2 regions of the Corynebacterium humireducens NBRC 106098 genome follow, and region 2 is predicted to be linked to the other one. Evidence: predicted binding sites of a transcription regulator. Region 2 holds the regulator's gene; the other holds the start of a gene.
The links. Region 2 encodes LexA, which represses DNA repair genes until DNA is damaged. Its sites were predicted from a motif close to CGAACANNTGTTCG; they were not measured.
Positions count from the first base shown of each region.

Region 1 (3,406 bases), 1.1 Mb from region 2:
AGGCGCGGCAGGGTCGACAGCTGGGCGCGGGACTCCACCTGGAAGACCCCGACGGCGTCGGCGCGGCACAGCATGTCGTAGACGCCCTCGTCGGCGAGGTCGAGTTCCCACAGGTTGATGCGCTGCCCGTGCTGCTCCTCGACGAGGTCGATCATGTGGTGCAGCGCCTCGAGCATGCCCAGGCCCAGCAGGTCGAACTTGACCAGGCCGGCGGAGGCGCAGTCGTCCTTGTCCCACTGCACCACCGAGCGTCCCGGCATCCGGGCCCACTCCACGGGGACGACGTCGGCGATGGGCCGGTCGCAGATGACCATGCCGCCGGAGTGGATGCCCAGGTGGCGGGGCTGTCCTTTGAACCGGGCCGCCAGGTCCACGACGGCGGCCGGGGGTTCGGCGGTGCCCTTCGACCAGGCGTCCACCGCCCCCTGCGGGTGGCCGAGGGCGCGGGCGGCGTCGCGGAGCGCCCCCTTCGTGCGGTAGGTGATGACGTTGGCCACCTGCGCCGCCCTGTCGCGGCCGTAGCGCTCGTAGACGTACTGGATGACCTCCTCCCGACGGCCGGACTCGATGTCGATGTCGATGTCCGGCGGGCCGTCGCGGTCCGGGGAGAGGAAACGTTCGAAGAGCAGCCCCGCGGAGACGGGTTCCGCGTTGGTGATGCCCAGTGCAAAACACACCGCCGAGTTCGCCGCCGAGCCCCTCCCCTGGCAGAGGATGTCGTGGTCGTGGCAGAAGTCGACGAGGTCGGTGACGATGAGGAAGTAGCCGGGGAAGTTGAGCTCCCCGATCACCGCCAGTTCGTGCTCGATCTGGGCGGCGGCCCGGTCCCGGATGTCCGCGGGGCGGGAGGCGTACCGCCGTCGCGCCCGCTGCCGTGTCAGCTCGGCCAGCCAGGTCATCTCGGTGTGCCCCTCCGGGGTGGGGTGGTCCGGCAGCCCGGGGGCGACGAGGTTGAGGGTGAAGGCACACTCCTGCGCCAGCTCCACGGAGGCGGCCAGCAGCTCGGGGCGTCCCGGCAGCAGCCGGGCCAGCTGTTCCCCGGAACGCAGCCAGGGCGCGCCCATGGGGTGCAGGTCGGGTTCGGCCTCCCCGAGGGACAGGCGCCTGGCCAGGGCCCGTTTCGCCCCGGCCAGGCGGGCCTCCCGGCGGGTGGCGGCAGCGGGGGTCGCGGTGGCGATGCCGCGTAGACCGTGCCGTCTACACGCGTCAAGTTTCTCGTGGTGGTCCGCGTCCTCCGGGGTCATCGTGACGGGGTACTCGAGCACGGCACCCTCCACCCCGAACAGATCGACCACGTGATCGACGTCGGCGATCCAGGCGGGTCCCAGCAGGACCACCCCGTGCCCGTCCAGCACCCCGGCGATCCCGGCCAGCGGCGGGTAGGCCACCTCCCCCTTCGTTCCGCCGGCCAGGTGGGCGTCGGTCATGAGGTGCGAGAGCCGCCGGTACCCTTCCGGACCGCGCGCCAGGACGGGGAGGACCCGCTCCCCCAGGGTCAGTTCCGCGCCGAACACGGTGGGCAGACCCACCTCCGCGGCGGCCTCGGCGAACTTGACGGCACCGTAGAAGCCGTCCCTGTCCACCAGCGCCAACGCGGTCATCCCCAGTTCGGCGGCCCGTTCCACGAGGGCCTCGGGATCGCTGGCCCCGTGGAGGAAGCTGTAGGAGCTCACGGCGTGGAGCTCCGCGAAGGGGAGGGCGGAGGGGGCGACGGGGCGGCGTCGGCAAGCACCCTCCCCGAGATGGCCGACCGGGACGGGCGTGGGGCCCGGGCGGCCGGAGAGGATGCGCTCCAGCCGCGACCAGCCGAGGTGTGCCCCACCGTGGAATCCCATGCCCCGCAATCTACCCCTGATCGAACAGATGTGCCACACTGCCCGCGGCAAGGACTAGACAGAGCGGTACGCCCGGTGCTAGGTTTCAGAACCAACGAACCGAACACGTAAGGACACCACCATGACTTTCCGTCGCCTCCTGGCCGGCACCGCCGCCGCCGTCATCGCCTCCGTGGGCCTCGTCGCCTGCGGCTCCGGCTCCTCCGGGGAGACCGTCCGCATCGGCACCACCGACGCCCAGCTCAAGGAGTGGGACGTCTTCGCCGACATCGTCGAGGCGGAGGGCATCGACATCGAGATCGTGCCGTTCTCCGACTACAACACCCCGAACGACGCGCTCGTGCAGGGTGAGATCGACGTCAACAAGTTCCAGCACCTGGACTTCCTCGCCTCCTACAACAAAGGCGCCAACGCCGACCTCGTGCCGTACGCCGCCACCGAGATCAACCCGCTGTCCCTGTTCTGGAAGGACCACGACTCCCTCGACGGCATCGAGGGCGAGGGCGTCGTCATCCCCAACGACGACACCAACCAGGGCCGCGCCATCAACGTCCTCGCCCAGGCCGGTCTGGTGACCCTGCGCGACGACAGCGTCTACAACCCGACCCCGGCCGACGTCGACACCGAGAAGTCCAAGGTCTCCATCGTCACCGTCGACGCCGCCCAGACCACCACCGCCTACCACGAGGGTCGCCCGGCCATCATCAACAACTCCTTCCTGGAGCGCGCCAGCATCGACCCGTCCCTCGCCATCTTCCAGGATGACCCGAGCACCGAGCAGGCCGAGCCGTACATCAACGCCTGGGTGACCACCCGCGACAAGGCCGACGACGAGACCCTCATCCGTCTCGCCGAGCTGTGGAAGGACCCGGCCGTCACCGCCGCCGTCCTGGAGACCTCCGGCAACACCGCCGTCACCGTCGAGCGCTCGCCCGAGGAGCTCGCCGCGATCATGGAGCGCCTCGCGGCCCGCGAGCAGTAGGCCGCACTCCGCCCACCTGCCCCGTCGCGTTCCCGCGGCGGGGTTTAGCATTTACCTGACCAGTCCCCCTCCCAGAACGGCCCCCAGAACACCGTGACCGAACCTGTGACCGCACCACCCACCCGGCCGCGTACCGGTACCCGCATCGAGTTCCGCGATGTGACCAAGGTCTTCACCAACCAGCGGAAGACCGAGACCCGCGCCGTCGACGGCGTCACCCTGACCGTCGAACCCGGCGAGATCCTCGGCGTCATCGGCTACTCCGGCGCCGGCAAGTCGACGCTCGTCCGCCTCATCAACGGGCTGGACTCCACAACCTCCGGCCAGCTGCTTCTCGACGGCACCGACATCGTCGGACTCCCCGAGTCCAAGCTGCGCTCGATCCGCCGGGGCATCGGCATGATCTTCCAGCAGTTCAACCTCTTCCAGTCCCGCACGGCCGCCGGCAACATCGCCTACCCGCTGGAGCTGGCCGGCATGCCGCGCGCGGAGCGGCGGCGGCGCGTCGCCGAGCTCCTCGACTTCGTCGGCCTGGGCGACAAGGGCGACAACTACCCGGAGCAGCTGTCGGGCGGCCAGAAGCAGCGCG
Region 1 covers NZ_CP005286.1:459,061-462,466, reverse strand. The annotation lists gene B842_RS02350 (error-prone DNA polymerase) at 1-1,835, opposite strand, end outside; gene B842_RS02345 (MetQ/NlpA family ABC transporter substrate-binding protein) at 1,957-2,817, shown strand; gene B842_RS02340 (methionine ABC transporter ATP-binding protein) at 2,923-3,406, shown strand, end outside.
Region 1: the regulator LexA is predicted to act here: its motif matches at 1,857-1,870, upstream of B842_RS02350 (error-prone DNA polymerase).

Region 2 (3,406 bases):
AGGACGCCCCCACCTGGGTCATGGCCCCGATGCTGGCCCGCGAGCGGGAGGCCCGCTGGTTCGCCGAGCTGTGCCGCGAGCGCGGCCTCACCCCGGGCGCGATGATCGAGGTCCCCGCGGCCGTCATCATGGCCGACAAGATCATGCCCCACCTGGACTTCGTCTCCATCGGCACGAACGACCTCACGCAGTACACGATGGCCGCCGACCGTCTCTCCCCGAGCCTGGCCTACCTCACCGACCCGTGGCAGCCGGCCGTCCTGCGTCTGGTCAAGGAGACCTGCCGCGTCGGTGAACTCACCGAGACCCCCGTCGGCGTGTGCGGCGAGGCCGCCGCCGACCCGAAGCTGGCGTGCGTGCTCACCGGCCTGGGCGTGACCTCGCTGTCGGCGGCGTCGACCGCCGTGGCCGGCGTCGGTGCGCAGCTGGCGGAGCTGGATCTCGCCGCGTGCCAGGAGGTCGCCCGCGCGGTTCTCGACGCCCCCGGCGCCACCGCGGCACGCGAGATCGCCCGGGAGATGATCCTCGGGTAACCGGCGCCCGCGTGGCGCGAGGTCAGTTCTCGGCGATGACGACGTCGACCTCGCGCTCGCGGAGCGCGGTGACGAAGGACTCCGGTGCGGCCGGGTCGGTGATGACGACGTCGATGTCGTCGATGCCGGCGAAGCTCACCAGGTAGTCGGTTCCCAGCTTCGTCGAGTCGCAGAGCACGACGACCTTGTGGGCGTTGGTCACCATCGCCGACTTGATGGCGGCCTCCTGCGCGTCCGCGGTGGACAGGCCGTGGTCGAGGGTGAGGGCGTTGGTGCCGATGAAGGCGACGTCGGCACGCATGAGCGCCAGCGTGCGCAGCGCGGTGTCGCCCACGACGGCCTGCGTGATCGCCCTGACTGAACCACCCAGCAGCTGCACCTCGCTGAGACCCTTGGTGGCCAGATTGAGGGCGATGGGCAGACTGTTGGTCACGATCGACCACTGCCGGGCGTTCGGCTGCTCGGCGATGAGATCCGCGAGGGTGCCGATGGTGGAACCCGCGTCGAGGAAGAGACCCCCCTGGGGCTCGGGCAGGAAACGGAGCGCGGCGCGGGCGATCGCCGACTTGGCGGTCGGGGCGGAACGGAAACGGGCGTCGAGGGAGAACTCCGTGGTCTGGAAGGTCTGGCTCGCGACGGCGCCGCCGTGCACGCGGTGCACCACCCCCTCCCTGTCGAGCACCGCCAGATCCCGGCGGATCGTCTCGGCGGTGACCTCGAATCGGTTCGCCAGTTCGGTGACATTGACGCGCCCCTCAACAGCGGTGAGGGAGGCGATCTGCCGACGGCGTTCCTCTGCGTACATGTGGACTCCTCTGGCACCCGGGTGGTGAAATCGGACATCGGCCATGTCCGTTTTTCCCATTGTTTCAAACATCGGAGTTTCGGGGGAGGACGAAGTCAGTTGTCCTGCGCCGACGGGGGCGGACGGCTCCTATGGCGGGGGTGGCGGAATTGCCGGTCACGGGCCCCTGACATGCCCGCTTGGGTGGGAAGCTGTGGATCTCGGGGCGGTGAAATGCCCGTTCCCTCGGGGGTGGGTCAGAGGCGGCGGAACACCGAGACGATCTTGCCCATGATCTCCGCCTGGTCGCCGGGGATGGGGGCGTAGTCGTCGTTGTGGGGGAGAAGCCACACGCCCGTGGAGTCCTTGTGGAACTCCTTGGCCGTCGCCTCCCCGTCGATGAGGGCGGCCACGAACTCACCCTGCTCGGCGACGGGCTGGGAGCGGACGACCACCCAGTCGCCGTGGAGGATGCCGGCGTCCCGCATCGACTCGCCGTCGATCTGGAGCATGAAGAGCTCGCCGTCGCCCACGAGATCGGCGGGCAGCGGGTAGTAGTCCTCCACCTCCTGCTCGGCGAGGATCGGCGAACCGGCGGCGATGCGACCCAGCACCGGGATGAAGTTGGCGGCACCCGCGCCCTCCGGGGCAGAGGTCGGGGCGGAGGGCTTCGCCGCCACCTTCCGGCCCGGCTTCCGGGCGGGCTCGGTGGACGGCAGGGTGCGGACGTCCACCGCGCGCGGCTTGTTCGGGTCGCGCCGCAGGAAGCCCTTCTTCTCGAGCTGCTTGAGCTGGTAGGCCACCGAGGAGGTGGACTGCAGCCCGGCGGCGTCGCCGATCTCACGGATGCTCGGCGGGTAGCCCCGCAGGACGACGGCGTCCCGGATGACCTCCAGGATGCGGCGCTGGCGGTCGGACAGGGTGGACGGGTCGGGCTTGCCGGTGGGCGGGGTCTTGGCGGACATGGTCTTCTCGCTCCTTGCGGGGGCTGGTGGTGCGCGGGCGGCGACTGCCCGGGTCTGTTCGAATGACGCACCGTGAGTGCGTGATTCACCTGATACATGTCTACCACGTCGTGGTACGGATGTTCGAGTATTTCCGGCGTTTTGTGGACAGACTTTCGAACGGGTGCTATAAATCGAACACAGCGGCGGGTTCGAACACCTGAACGGTTTGAGGTTCGGGGTGTCTGCCGTCGCCGATATTCTTCCCGCAGATCAGACAGGCCAGGAAAGGACCGCACCATGACGACCTTCATCCACGACTCCCGTGCAGGTGGCAGCGACTCTCGACCGGTGGAGGCCGTGGTGCCCGCGGCCGCCGTCTGGGAGCCCTCCGGATTCCGGGAGGGTTCCGCGGAACAGCGTGGCATTCGAACGCTGCGGCCCTCCGATCGAACGCAGGGCCGAGTCGCAGTCGTGCCCGGGACGGTCGAGCAGGTGTGCCACGAGACCTGGCGGGACCGCGCCCGCCGACGCCGGGAGGTGGGGCTCACCTACCTGCTCGGCGGACTGCTCGGGCTGGCGGTCGTCGGAGCCGCCGTGCTGGGCGTGGACGGGGGAGAGGAACCGGTCATGCACCCCGTCACCGTCCAGGGGCGCTGAGTGGACCAACGCCGCGGGTAGACTGAGGGGTCACGAACAGCCCCGTCCTCCCGTCCCAGAAAGGCGCTGACAGCACACCGTGTACTGCCCGTTCTGCCATCACGACCACTCGCGGGTCATCGACTCCCGCATCATCGACTCCGGTGCCTCGATCCGCCGCCGCCGTGAGTGCACCTCCTGCCGCGGCAGGTTCACCACCATCGAGAAGGCCGTCCTGCTGGTGATCAAGCGCAACGGGGTGACGGAGCCGTTCAGCCGCGACAAGGTCGTGCTCGGCGTGCGCCGCGCCTGCCAGGGCCGTGACGTCTCCGACGACGCCCTCAAGCGCCTGGCGCAGGAGGTCGAGGAGACCGTCCGCTCCCACGGCAGTTCGCAGGTCCACGCCAACGACATCGGCCTCGCGATCCTGGAGCCGCTCCGTGCGCTCGACGAGGTCGCCTACCTGCGTTTCGCCTCCGTCTACAAGTCCTTCGAGTCGGCCGAGG
Region 2 covers NZ_CP005286.1:1,572,860-1,576,265, reverse strand. The annotation lists gene ptsP (phosphoenolpyruvate--protein phosphotransferase) at 1-533, shown strand, start outside; gene B842_RS07855 (DeoR/GlpR family DNA-binding transcription regulator) at 556-1,338, opposite strand; gene lexA (transcriptional repressor LexA) at 1,575-2,282, opposite strand; gene B842_RS07845 (hypothetical protein) at 2,562-2,921, shown strand; gene nrdR (transcriptional regulator NrdR) at 3,001-3,406, shown strand, end outside.